2 regions of the Pseudarthrobacter quantipunctorum genome follow, and region 1 is predicted to be linked to the other one. Evidence: predicted binding sites of a transcription regulator. Region 1 holds the regulator's gene; the other holds the start of a gene.
What was found. The regulator LexA, encoded in region 1, represses DNA repair genes until DNA is damaged. The targets are predictions, from matches to a motif close to TCGAACANNTGTTCGA.

Region 1 (6,804 bases):
CGCGCTCAACGCCGCGGCCGCCAATCTGGAACTTGCCCTAGCAGGAGTGCCGAACGGACTGCTGCCCAACGGGCTGAATGACGAACAGCTGGATTGTGTGGACCAGCTGCGCGATGCCTGCCGGGCCGCCCTCTCTGATTCGAAGGGGGACGGCAATGCAGCGCCCGACGGCGGGAGGCAGCTTGCGCGGTCCCGCCTGATGCTCATCCTGGAACTTTGCGAACGGCTCCTCGCTGCCCGGGAGAACCGCGAAGTAGTGTGGTTTTCCCGCGCCAGCTCCTTTGATCCAGCGCAGGGGTTTTCCCAGCCCGATGAGACGGCGCCGGCTTTGATCAACGTTGCGCCCCTGTCCGTGGCCGGGCGGCTGCGGGAGGGCCTGTTTGCCGGGCATACGGTTGTGCTGACTTCTGCCACGCTGGCCATCGGTTCAGCGTTTGAGCCTGCCGCCGGCGGTCTGGGACTCGTGGGTGAGGGTGCCCCGCGCTGGAAAGGTGTGGACGTGGGGTCTCCCTTCGACTACCCCAAGCAGGGCATCCTTTACGTTGCCGGGCACCTGCCGAAGCCCGGAAGGGGTGCATCCCCGGAAGCACTGGACGAGCTCGAGGCCCTTATCCGTGCGTCCGGCGGCGGCGCACTGTGCCTGTTTTCCTCCCGGCGCGCCGCAGAGGAAGCCGCCGAAGCGCTGCGCCCCAAGCTGGACATGACGGTCCTCTGCCAGGGCGATTCCACCATGACCGCCCTGGTGAAGCAGTTCGCCGACGAGCCCGATACCTGCCTGTTCGGGACCATGTCCCTGTGGCAGGGCGTGGACGTCCCTGGGGGGTCCTGCCGGCTGGTTGTGATAGACCGCATTCCATTCCCGCGGCCGGACGATCCCCTTATGACTGCGCGTTCCCGGGCCGTGGCACAGGCAGGCGGAAACGGCTTCATGTCGGTTTCGGCCACCCATGCCGCCATCCGGCTCGCCCAGGGCGCAGGCCGGCTGATCCGCTCCACGGGGGACAAGGGAGTGGTGGCTGTGCTTGACTCCCGGCTGGCCACCGAGCGCTACGCCGGGTTCCTCCGGGGAGCGCTGCCGCCGTTCTGGTCCACAACGGACCGGAAGACGGCAATCGCGGCCCTGGAGAGGCTGGCGGGCGAGAACGCCTGATGCCCAGGCCGGGGCAGTGTTTGGCTGAGCGGAGTGTTTGGCCCTGCGCAGGGCCAAACACTGCCCGGACCTGCTGTATCCAGCGGGGAACCTGGCTACAGGGACCGGAGCACTGACACGACCTTGCCCATGATGGTGGCGTGGTCTCCGAGAATGGGCTCGTACTGCGTGTTCTGCGGGAGCAGCCAGGTGTGGCCGTCACGCTGCCGGAACGTCTTGACGGTGGCCTCGTCGTCGAGGAGGGCAGCGACGATGTCGCCGTTGGCTGCATCCGCCTGGCGGCGGACCACTACCCAGTCACCATCACAGATGGCCGCGTCCACCATGGAATCCCCGGCCACCCTGAGCATAAACAGCTCACCCTGGCCCACCAGCTGCCGGGGGAGCGGCATAACGTCCTCCACCTGCTGGTCAGCCAGGATGGGACCACCAGCTGCGATGCGGCCAACAAGGGGAACCATTGCCGTGTCCAGGGCCGTGGGCAAATCCGTGACAGTGGCGCCGCCGCCTGGTGGCGCCACTGATGGCTGACTTGCCGGCCTGGCCGCACCGCCGTCCAAAGTCAGGGGCATCAGGACCTCCATGGCGCGCGGACGCTTCGGGTCACGGCGGAGGTAGCCCAGTTTTTCCAGCTGGGACAGCTGGTGCGTGACGCTGGAAAGGCTCGCCAGGCCCACGGTATCTCCGATTTCCCGCATGGACGGGGGATAGCCGTTCTCATTGACGGAACGCTGGATGGTTTCGAGGATCTTCTTCTGCCGTGGCGTCAGGCCCTTGGCGGTCCTCTTCGGTTGCGCGGTTGCCCTGCCCCCGGCGGCTGCTGCTGCCATATTCGCCAATGCCTTTCGGTGTCCGCCGGGCCTCTCCACGGCAAGGCCCTGGACGATCCCGCCCCATAATGTCAGACCCTGCTGATCGACTGTCCGGGTGGTTGTTCTTTCGTTCAAAACTAGGCCAGCCACACTGCTTTTTCAAACATTTGTTCTAGCGAGTCTCGACAATGTTCGTTGATAGGTGCTAAAACAGAAGAAGCAAAGTTCGAACATATGTTCTACTGCGAACACCAGCCATTCGAAAATGGCACCGGAAAGCCCCAGGGGGCGTCGGAGCAGAACATCCGGGCAGCACAGTATGGTCCAGGAGGGCTCAGTTCATGTCAGCTACATCTGTTTCGCGGGGTTCACGTCCACAGCTGCTCTCTGTGCAGCACCTTCTGTCCCGGCCTGAAGAGCGGCAGCCGGAACGGCCGGCCCCCCTTCCGCCCCTGCGGCTGACCCGGCGCGGCCGCATCGTGCTGATCGGGATTCCCCTGGTTCTTCTGGCCGCCCTGCTGCTCTCGCTGGCAGGCTTCTTCAACTCCCCGGCAAAAGCCTCCGACTCAGCCGCGGAGCTCCAGACGACCTCCGCGGTCACCGTGACGGTCCAGCCCGGCCAGTCGCTGTGGGGGATCGCAGCCGCCGTGGCGCCTGATCGCGACGCACGCGATGTTGTTGCCGACATCGTGCAGCTCAACAACCTCTCCGCAGGCGCAGTCTTCCCCGGCCAGCAGTTGTTCGTTCCCGCCGGCTGAGCTGCCATAGCCGGCAGCAGAGTCCGGACCGGCGGATGCGGCTTCATGGAATCAGCCAGTGGTGCACGCCGAGGGCGAACAGGAAGCCGTCACATTTTCCGGCGTCCGGCACGGGCACTAAACTGTTCAGGTGAATGACCAGCTAGAACGCCTGAACCGGCTTCCCCTCCGCAGCAACCTCCGCGGGCTTACCCCTTACGGTGCGCCACAGCTGGACGTCCCCATCCTTCTGAACGTCAACGAGAATACCCATGGTGTCCCGGCGGACGTGAGGGCGGCCATCAGCGCCGCGGTATCCGAAGCCGCCGCGGGCCTGAACCGCTACCCGGACCGGGAGTTTACGGAACTGCGCAAAGCGCTGGCGGAGTACTTGGGCCACGGCCTGGATGAGACCAACCTCTGGGCCGCGAACGGCTCTAACGAGGTGCTCCAGCAGATTCTCCAGGCCTTCGGCGGTCCCGGGCGCACAGCGCTCGGCTTTCCGCCCACATACTCCATGTATCCGCTGCTGGCCAGCGGAACGGACACCGAATACATCGTCGGTGAACGCGCCGAAGGCTACGGCCTCAGCGCCGAATCCGCAGCGCGGCAGGTCAAGGAACTGCAGCCCAACATCGTTTTCCTCTGTTCGCCCAACAACCCCACGGGGACCGGGCTCGGGCTGGATGTCGTGGAGGCCGTGTACGAGGCAGGTGAAGCAAGCCAGACCATCGTCATTGTGGATGAGGCGTACCACGAGTTCGCACACGACGGGACGCCAAGCGCACTGACGCTGCTGCCCGGCCGGGAGCGGCTGATCGTGTCCAGGACCATGAGCAAGGCATTCGCGCTGGCCGGAGCCCGGCTGGGCTACATGGCTGCCGCACCCGAAGTTGCCGACGCCCTCCGCCTGGTCCGGCTGCCGTACCACCTCTCAGCCATCACGCAGGCCACTGCCCTGGCTGCCCTCCAGCACCGCGAGGCACTGATGGCGGATGTGGAAGACATCAAGAAGCAGCGGGACCGCATCGTGTCGGAGCTGACGCGGATGGGCCTCAAGCCAGCAGCGTCGGACTCCAATTACGTCTTTTTCGGCGGACTGGAGAATCCGCACCGGGTCTGGCAGGAGCTGCTGGACGCCGGAGTGCTGATCCGGGACGTGGGGATTCCCGGCCACCTCCGGGTCACGGCCGGAACTGAGGCCGAAACCACAGCCTTCCTCACATCCCTGGAAAGCATCCTTGCAAGCCAGGCCACGCTTCCCGCCTAGACTGGAAGCAGCGGCGCTGGACGCCCTGAACCACCCCATCTGCCCAAAAGGACCCAAAGCATGAGTACCACCGGATCGAACGTGGCTGCGGCCCGCACTGCGCGCATGGAACGTGCCACCAGTGAGTCGTCCGTGCTCGTGGAAATCAACCTGGACGGCACCGGCACCTCGGACATCGACACGTCGGTACCTTTCTACGACCACATGCTCACGGCGCTCTGCAAGCACTCGCTGATCGACATGACCGTCAAAGCCACAGGTGACATCCACATCGATGTCCACCACACCGTGGAGGACGTAGCCATCACCTTCGGGGAGGTGCTGCGCACCGCGCTGGGAAACAAGGCCGGCATCCGCCGGTTTGGCGAGGCCACCGTTCCCCTTGACGAGGCCCTTGCCCACGCCGTCGTTGACGTTTCCGGACGTCCCTACCTGGTGCACGGGGGTGAGCCCGCCGGCCAGGAATACCACCTCATCGGCGGCCACTTCACGGGATCCCTTACCCGGCACGTCTTCGAGGCCATCACGCTGCACGCGGGTATCTGCCTGCACATGAACGTCATCGCGGGCCGCGATCCGCACCACATCGTAGAGGCCCAGTTCAAGGCGTTCGCGCGGGCGCTCCGTGCTGCCGTGGAACCTGATCCCCGTGTTGAGGGGATTCCCTCCACCAAGGGTGCGCTGTGAGCGGCCAGGTCCTGCGGGACGGTGCCATCATCGATCCCTCTGCTTCCCACAAGCTGCCCTCGCCCGAGGGCAAGCCCACCGTCACCGTCCTGGATTACGGCTCCGGAAATGTCCGGTCCGCCGTGCGGGCGCTGGAACGGGCCGGGGCGGAAGTCATCCTGAGCTCCAAGCCCGAGGACGTCCTTAACGCCGACGGCCTGGTGGTTCCCGGAGTCGGGGCCTTCGAAACAGTGATGCGTGAGCTCAAAGCCGTGGACGGCATCCGCCTCATCGGCAGGCGGGTGGCCGGCGGCCGGCCGGTCCTGGGCATCTGCGTAGGCCTCCAGGTCCTTTTTGAGGCCGGCGTGGAGCATGGCACCGAAGCTGAAGGCATGGGTGAATGGCCCGGCAAGGTGGAACTCCTGCCGGCCGATGTGGTGCCGCACATGGGCTGGAACACCGTCAAGGTGCCCGAGGGGTCGAAGCTGTTTGCCGGCGTCGAAAACGAACGCTTCTACTTCGTGCACTCCTACGGGGTCCAGGAATGGAACTTCGATGTCATCCAGCCGCGGATGGCCGCGCCCCTGGTCACCTGGTCGGAGCACGGCGCCCCGTTCATCGCTGCCGTCGAAAATGGCCCGCTCTGCGCCACCCAGTTCCACCCCGAGAAATCCGGTGACGCGGGCGCGCGCCTGCTGCACAACTGGGTGGATGCCCTGCGCAGGCCCTCCGCTGGCGGCCAGGCTGACAGCACGCAGGCCAACAGCACACCTGCCAACAACACTCCGGCCGACGGCGGGGCGCCGGCTTCGGAAGAGGGCTCCGCCTAGATGTGGTCCGTTCTCCTGATGGGGCTCGCCGGCGTACTCGTCGGCGGCGCCCTGTCTTTCAGGCAGCAGCACAAGCCGCTCTGGACCCAAATATCGTTTTATGTTCTTGCGGGCATGTCCCTGCTCGCCGCCTACCTGCTGACGCTGCCTGGCAACTGACCGCGGCAGGCCATCCTGCCCCCATCCTGAGGATTCAACATGAGCACTGCAACTGACCTGCCCGTTCTCGAACTGCTGCCCGCCGTCGACGTCGTCAACGGCCAGGCCGTCCGGCTGGTGCAGGGCGAAGCAGGCAGTGAGACGAGCTACGGAACGCCGCTGGAAGCCGCACTGAACTGGCAGCAGCAGGGAGCTGAATGGGTTCACCTGGTGGACCTGGATGCAGCCTTCGGCCGCGGCTCTAACGCGGAGCTCCTCCGCGAAGTGGTGGGCCGGCTGGACATCAAAGTGGAGCTGTCCGGCGGGCTGCGCGACGACGAAACCCTTGAAGCGGCACTGGATCTCGGCGTTGCCCGCGTAAACCTGGGAACCGCAGCGCTGGAAAACCCCGAATGGACCCGCCGGGCCATCGAGCGGTTTGGTGACAAGATCGCCGTCGGCCTCGACGTCCGCGGAACCACCCTCGCCGGCCGCGGCTGGACGAAGGAAGGCGGAGACCTCTGGGAGGTCCTGGGCCGCCTCGAGGAAGCAGGCTGCAGCCGGTACGTGGTCACGGACGTGACAAAGGACGGCACCCTGCAGGGGCCCAACGTGGAACTCCTCCGCCAGATGGTTGAGAAAACGGGCAAGCCCGTTGTCGCCTCCGGAGGCATCTCCAGCCTCGACGACCTCAAGGTCCTGCGTTCCCTGGTGCCGCTGGGCGTTGAAGGGGCGATCGTGGGCAAGGCCCTCTACGCCGGCGCCTTCACGCTGCCCGAAGCCCTCGACGTGGCCGGCCGCCGCTAAGGGCGCTCGCCGTCATGGGCAACGAATCAGGCACTCCGCCGCCCCGCCAGCTGCCGGGGCATATCGCTGCGGCGCTGGCAGGTGCCGGCGGCGCCACGGACTCCGCAGGACAGCCCTGGGCGGGCCGGAGCCTGGCAGGCGACGACGCCAGGATCCACAACTTCGAGAACGACGACGGGACGGCCAGCGGCGCCTACCTCGCCGCCATCGCGGCACTCCGGAAGGGAAACGGGGACGAGGCGGGCGTCGTCGCCTCGCTCGCCACCGCACGCGTGTTCATTCCGATTGTTGCCCAGCTCGCGGAGGAAGCGGAAGGGCAGGACGGCCTGCAGGCAGACAAACAGGCGGACATGGCGCTGGTCACGCTCAAGGCCCCGGATGGCAGGACGGCGAT
Region 2 (6,804 bases), 720 kb from region 1:
GCGGAAGAATTCCTCCACCTCCAGCTCGAGTGCCTCATTTCCCAGGGCGCGGCGGAATTCGTCAGCGCGGGCCAGCCCGCAGCCGGTCATCACATCAAAGGTCCGCAGTATCTGTTCGTGGAAGACGGTAACGCCATGGGTTTCCGCCAGCACGGGTTTAAGGTCCGGATGCGGATAGACCTCGGGGGCGAAACCGTGCCGGTGTTCCAGGAAGGGCCGGACCATGTCCGACTTCATGGGGCCGGGACGGAACAGCGAGATATCGATGATGAGATCGTTGAACTCCCGGGGCGCCATCTTGCCGATCAGTTCCCGCTGGCCGGGTGATTCAATCTGGAAACAGCCCAGGGTGTGGGTGCTTCTGATGAGATCAAAGGTGGCTTCATCATCAAGGGGAACTGCATTGAGGTTGATGTGGCCATTGTCAGCAATGTAGTCGGGCCCTGTGCCGTCAGGTCCGGACGGATGTCTTCCGGCGGCCACCACTTCCTGTTTGGACGGGTGGATGCGGATGACTTCACGGACGGCAAACGCCATGGCGCTCTGCATCCGGACTCCCAGGACGTCAAGCTTGAGCATGCCCATGGGATCCATGTCGTGCTTATCGAACTGGCTCATGGGCAGCCCCAGCCCGCTGGGCTGCACCGGGGTGCGGTCCAGGAGGGTAGCGTCGCCAAGGATTACGCCACAGGGGTGCATGGATATGTGGCGGGGCAGCCGGTCCAGGCGTTCCGTCAGGTCAACCAGCAGGTCAAGCTGCTGGTTCCCGTCCTGATCGCGCTGCTCCACCCTGCCGGCGAATTCCCGGAGTTCAGGTTTTTCCTGCAGTGCCTCACGGAATTTCCGCGCAGAAAAACGCCACAGCTGCTTGGCGATCTCCCCCACCTCGTCGTCGTCCATGCCCAGCGCCATCCCCGCGTCCCGCACCGCACCCCGGGCCCGGTATCCGTTCTGCATGCTCATCAGGGTGACCCGCTCGGAACCGAATCTCTTGAAAATGCGGTGGTAGACGTTATGCCGCTCCGCGCTTTCAACGTCAATATCGATGTCCGGAAGGGTTGCGCGGTCCTGTGAAAGGAACCGTTCAAAGATGAGGTCGTGCTGCAAGGGGTTCACCTGGCTGACGTCAATCAGGTAGTTGACCAGGCTTGAGGCGCCTGATCCCCGGGCAGCCGCCCGCACTCCCATCTCCTGGATCATGCGTGATACCTCGGCGACGGTCAGGAAGTAGGAGGAAAACCCGAGGTTGCGGATGATGCCCAGCTCATGGTCGAGCCGGGAGAGCATCCTCTCTCCGGCTGCGCCAGCAATTCCCGGAAAGCGCCGGCTGATACCGGCCTGGCACCGCTGGACCAGTTCAACGTGTGGATCCTGGCTGATGCCTATGACTGAGGCTTCGGGCACTACCGGCTGCTTCCAGCCCATGTCCGTGGCCGGATCCATCCGGCAGCGGTCGGCGAGCGCCTCGGTTTGGGCCATCAGCTGTTTCAGGTCCGCGGCACCGTATCCTGCCGCTGAAATGATCTCTTTGCCCAGCCGGAGCATTTCCGGTGAAGACTTCAGCCATCCCTGGCCGGTTGGCTGAAGCAGCGGTTCATCCGCGAGTTCAGGCAGGGATTTCAGGGTGCGGGCTGAGTCGAGAACATCGGCGGTGGGGGCACCGTCTGCTGCGCAGTACCTGACGGCGTTGGTCAGGACAGCAGGAACATGATGCTCTTCGGCAAGCCTGAGCATCCGGACGGCATGGGCTGTGCTCAACGGCTTTCCCGGTGCGCTGAGCTGGGACACGATCTCGGCCACCAGCGTGCCTGCGGGCATGGCCTCCAGCCACTGTTTGAAAAGGGTGCGCGGGCGAAGGTAGCGGCGCCCTCCCATGGCCCGTCCGACGTCGGAATCAGGCCCGATCAGGACCGTCAACACCGGTTTGAGGGTTTGGGGATCAAGGGTGCGGGAAGCCAGCTCTGCCCGGGTGACGGCCACGGGGACTGCTCCCCCGGCTTTTCCCGTGGTGCGGGCGTGGGCGTCGGAAATCAATCTGCAGAGGGCACGGTAGCCGGCCCCGTTGTTGTGGCCCCGGGCCAGCACCACCACCCTGCCGGCCAGCTGCGTGCGGTGATCGCCGTCGTCGTCGAAAACGGCAAGGTCAACCCCAACGATGGGGTCGATGCCTGCTGCCATGCATGCCTTGAGGTGTTTGATGGTTCCGTACAGACCGTCCCTGTCCGTGCAGGCGAGCGCGGTTGCGCCGTCAGCGGCCGCGGCCTGCGCCAGTTCCTCGGGCCACGAGACGCCGTAATGGGCACTGAAAGCGGTGGAGACGTGAAGATGGGTGAAACTCATGCTGTCCTGGGCCGGAGTGCGTCATGGATGCGCAGGAGCCGCCAGCGGCCGCTGCGGATATGCCTGGTGAGGTCAAGGGTCAGGGGTTCTTCCGGCGCTTCAGAACCTCGCCCCGGATTGGATGGAAGGACTTGGACGCGCCAGATCTCATGGTCCACCACTCCGGGTCCGCTGCCCAGCGGCGCGCGGCTTTCTTCGGCCCACCATTGCCTGCGTTCGTACCAGCGCACGGGTTCAGTGCAGACGGTATAGGACCGGCCTGCCCACAGCAGGCTGCTTGGTTCGCCGTCCGCAGCGCACTGGACATCCACGGATTCGCTGAACATCCCCATGGCGCCTCCCCGGCTGGATAGAACTGGAAATATTCGAACACATATTCGAATAACATCAGTCTACCCCTGCCCAGAACGGGGGCATAGATGGGCCATGGGAGGGACAAAGAAGATTGGCCGTCAAGGGTGGACGGACCGATCGCCAGGGAGCAGGATTGTGCCATGAAAACCCAAGACGCACTTCTGAAGCAGGCAAGCATCACAACCCAGGACTCCACCGTGGTGGCCACGTTCGATATAGACGGCACCATCCCGGATTCCGGTGCTTACGTAGTGGGGCTGGTGGGGGCTACGCCCGACTATTCCTCGCAACGGAGGCTGTGTATTGAGTTCATGAACGGGAAGGCCATTGCCTTCTATTCCTTCAACCGCGAACAGGGAGTCGAGGAAGACTACGACCTGTCCGGGGTAACCCATTCAGAGAACAGCATCACCGGCAGCTTTCCCCTTGCCGCCCTGAACGGGCTCGGCAAGGGGCACCTCATGTCAGCCTTCAGCGAGGCCGAGGGCAGGGAATACCAGCACGGCGTCCCCGTGGCGGAAAACCTGTAAGCCGGGCCCGAACAGCGGCAGATCAGCTGTTCTCTTTGTGGACCTTCAGTTCCAGTTCAATAAAGCCGGAGATCATGGCCCGGTACGTGGACTCGACGATGTCCGGGTCTATGTCCTTCTTTTCCGCGGCTGAACGGACGTGCTCAATGATCCGTTCCACCCGGCCGGGCGCACGGACCTCGGCGTCGTCGCCCTTGAGCGTCCCGGCAATACGGATCAGCCGTTCGCGGCGGGCGATGAGGGTGACGATCTGTTCATCCACTTCGTCAACAGCAACCCGGACGGCAGCGAGCTGTTCCTTGTCGGCCAAAGCATCTCTATCGTTTCCTTGAATTGTCGCCATCGTCTGACAGTATCGAAGCATGCAGCCAAGAGTCGACTTCATTTCGCTGGGCGTCCGCAGTGTTGCCACGTCCCGGGCCTTCTACGTTGACGGGCTGGGCTGGCCTGTCCACCGCGAGGTTCCAGGTGACGTGGTGTTCATCCAGGTGAACCACGGGCTGGTGCTGTCCCTGTGGGATGTGCGCCAGATGCAGGCAGACGCCGGCGTCACGGCGTCCGGGGGTGTCCCCTGCATCACGCTGAGCCACAACCTTCCCGGCACGGAGGACGTGGACCGCGTCATGGAGGAAGCTGCCGCCGCAGGGGCGGACATCATCTCCGAGCCCATCACCCAGCCCTGGGGCGGCTACAGCGGCTACTTCGCGGACCCGGACGGTTTCCGGTGGGAGGTTGCGTACAACCCCACCTGGGCAGTGGACGACGACGGCGCGGTCACCGTATAGCCCTTCCTTAAGGTTTGGTCCGGGCTGCTGGAGGGCCCGCTGCTAGAAGAGAGCTTCCACGGGCTCGATGAGTTCGGGCCCGTTGTTCCTGACGTTGCCCACTTCTTTCCCTACGGATTCCACGTGCCAGTCAGCAGCCACGTCCTTGACGCCCGCCCGCACCAGGTCCACAAGTCCTGCCGGATCATCGGCCTGGGGGTCAAGCCAGGCCTGCATGGTGGCTTTGTCCATGGGCAGGGGGACCCGGTCATGGAGTGCCGTGAGTTTTCCAAATACGGTCGACTCACTGCCAGGCGGGGGCGTGTCAGTGGTCAGGATGGACGTTGAGAGCAGCCACCCGCCCGGCTCCCCTGCCGGCCAGGTGGGATCCTTCCACCATTCATAGAGCCCTGCGAACACCAAGCCATGGCCAGCGCCCGGGTGCACGTAGTACGGCTGCTTGGACTTACCCGGCCCCTGCTTCCACTCGTAGTAGCCGTCTGCCGGGACAGCGCAGCGGCGGGACTGGATGGCTTTCCGGAACGCCGGCTTTTCAAGGACGGACTCGCTGCGGGCATTGATCATCCGGGAACCGATTCCGGGATCCTTGGCCCATGACGGGACCAGCCCCCAGCGGGCCACATGGAGCTGGCGGACTTGCCTGTTTCCGGATTCGCCGTCCACCAGGCGTTCCAGGACGATCGGGACGTCGTCCGTCGGAGCCACATTCCACGACGGCGGGATGCTGACTTCGTCCTCAAGTTCGGCGTCGAACTCGGCAAGGAGGTCCCCCACCGCGCGTGCCATTACGTAACGTCCACACATGGCTCCAGCATGCCATCGCGGGCAGGAGCTGTCATCCGCGGGCCCCAGTAGCGGGGAATAGCGGACTGCACGCTACCGTTACAGGAACGAAACCGTTATCAAGCACAGAGGAGAGCTCCGTGGACTTCACTCCCGAATCCGGCACCATCACCATGTTTTCCACCACCTGGTGCGGCTACTGCAACCGCCTGAAGAAGCAGCTTGACGCCCAGGGCATCGGCTACACCGAGATCAACATCGAGGAAGTGGAAGGCACCGCCGAACTCGTGGAGCAGCTGAACGGCGGAAACCAGACCGTCCCCACCGTCCTCTTCCCGGACGGCACCGCCGCCACGAACCCTTCCGCTGCCGAGGTCAAGCAGCGCCTCGCAGCCTAGCCGGCACGCCGCCCCGGCCGGCACACCCGCACGCGAACCGGGGGTCCGGGCCAGGGACGAATGGAACGGGACCAACATTTCCCAATGCTGGTCCCGTTCGCTGTGCCCGGCAGCAACCAGCCGGGTCATGCCCCCAGGCTGCTGAACGAAGCGGTTTCCAGGGTGGCATTGCCCGCGTACACGGAAAGAAGGGCCTCCTCCACCGCTGCGACGTCCACACCAGGCACAAGGTCGTCCACCGCCCCTGCCGTAGCAGGATCCCAGTCAAGCCCCAGGGCAGCGTAGCTGTCGGTCAGCACTTTGCGGATCGGCGCCGAGTTTTCCACCACGATCACCGAGCTGAACAGCCACCCGCCGGCCACTACCCGCTGCGCGGTGCCCACGAGTTTGACCCGATGGGTGCCGTCACAGGGATCCGTGCCGTGCACACTGAACTCGCCGGGGCAGTATTCCCCGGGAATCTCGCCCACAGCCGCCTGCACGCCCACCCGGCGCAGGGCGTCCGCGAACAGCTCCGCGAAATATCCGAACCTGGTCTTGGAGCCGGCGATGGCGTCCGCGTCCGGTTCAATATGGTCCACCACCAGGGTTCCCTCGTGATAGGCGGCCGCCCGCCCTCCTGCCCGGCGGACCAGGGGTTCGAAGCCATTGGCGCGGCAGGCCATGGCGGCGGCCTCGAATCCCGGAAGGCGGGTGTCACGCTGGCCGAACGCGACCGTGGGGGCGGGCCGGTACAGCCGCAGCGTGGGGCCAATGTCCCCGTTTTTGGCCCTGGCCAGCAGTTCCAGGCCGAACTCCAGGTCCCGGCCTGCGCCCAGCGTCTGTTCCTGCCGCACCACTGTCAGCGCGCGGGGCCGCGGACCGCCGTCGTTCATATTGCTAAGCTCCCTTATGGTCATTCTGCAATTCCTCGTTGTCGCCGCCGCCTTCGCCGCGATCGACGCCGTCTGGCTCAAGCTGATGAACCCCTTTTACCGCAGCCATATTGGCGAGCTGCTGGCGGACAAACCACACCTAGGTTACGCCGTGGCGTTCTACGTCATTTACATCGCCGGGATTGTGTTCTTTGCACTGCGGCCCGCGCTCGACGGCGGCAGCTGGCTAACTGCCCTGGGCTACGGTGCGGCCCTGGGCGCCTTCGCCTACGCCACCTACGACCTCACCAACGCAGCCACCCTGAAGGTGTGGCCGCTGCAGCTGATCGTCGTGGACATGCTGTGGGGCGCAGTGCTGACCGGCCTGTCAACACTCGCAGGCTGGCTGGTTTTTCACACCCGGACCTGACGCTCGCGCCAAGGCCGCTGCGGCGGTGCCCAGGCAGCGGCTGCGCCCCCGGCGCTGCCGCTTCAAAGCCCGCGGCGGCCTGCCCACATCCCGTGCAGCAGCGGGACTGCAGAACCTGCCATAAGGATGCCGCCCAGGACGGCGTCGTCAGCCCGCACAATGGCGCCGGCGATGAGCAGGGCGGCAAACACCAGGGCAGAAGCAGAGCGCCGGTTGCTGCGGTCCAGCCGGGCGATCTGCCGTTCTAGACGGGGGTTGGCAACAGCGAGGGAGCCTTCCTCAAGCCGTCCGGCCAGTGCGTCCAGGCGCTTCGGCAGGCGCAGCGCGGTC

Region 2: the regulator LexA is predicted to act here: its motif matches at 2,706-2,721, upstream of WHH00_RS08525 (DUF6504 family protein).

Annotation. Positions count from the first base shown of each region.
Region 1 covers NZ_CP148033.1:2,555,439-2,562,242, reverse strand. The annotation lists gene WHH00_RS11630 (ATP-dependent DNA helicase) at 1-1,150, shown strand, start outside; gene lexA (transcriptional repressor LexA) at 1,246-1,980, opposite strand; gene WHH00_RS11620 (LysM peptidoglycan-binding domain-containing protein) at 2,304-2,720, shown strand; gene WHH00_RS11615 (histidinol-phosphate transaminase) at 2,851-3,969, shown strand; gene hisB (imidazoleglycerol-phosphate dehydratase HisB) at 4,030-4,656, shown strand; gene hisH (imidazole glycerol phosphate synthase subunit HisH) at 4,653-5,465, shown strand; gene WHH00_RS11600 (hypothetical protein) at 5,466-5,624, shown strand; gene priA (bifunctional 1-(5-phosphoribosyl)-5-((5-phosphoribosylamino)methylideneamino)imidazole-4-carboxamide isomerase/phosphoribosylanthranilate isomerase PriA) at 5,664-6,410, shown strand; gene WHH00_RS11590 (SseB family protein) at 6,425-6,804, shown strand, end outside.
Region 2 covers NZ_CP148033.1:1,835,123-1,841,926, reverse strand. The annotation lists gene WHH00_RS08530 (DNA polymerase III subunit alpha) at 1-2,340, opposite strand, end outside; gene WHH00_RS08525 (DUF6504 family protein) at 2,337-2,672, opposite strand; gene WHH00_RS08520 (hypothetical protein) at 2,835-3,224, shown strand; gene WHH00_RS08515 (chorismate mutase) at 3,247-3,567, opposite strand; gene WHH00_RS08510 (VOC family protein) at 3,587-4,009, shown strand; gene WHH00_RS08505 (SOS response-associated peptidase) at 4,052-4,813, opposite strand; gene WHH00_RS08500 (mycoredoxin) at 4,933-5,190, shown strand; gene WHH00_RS08495 (lipoyl protein ligase domain-containing protein) at 5,316-6,089, opposite strand; gene WHH00_RS08490 (DUF2177 family protein) at 6,082-6,474, shown strand; gene WHH00_RS08485 (ABC1 kinase family protein) at 6,537-6,804, opposite strand, start outside.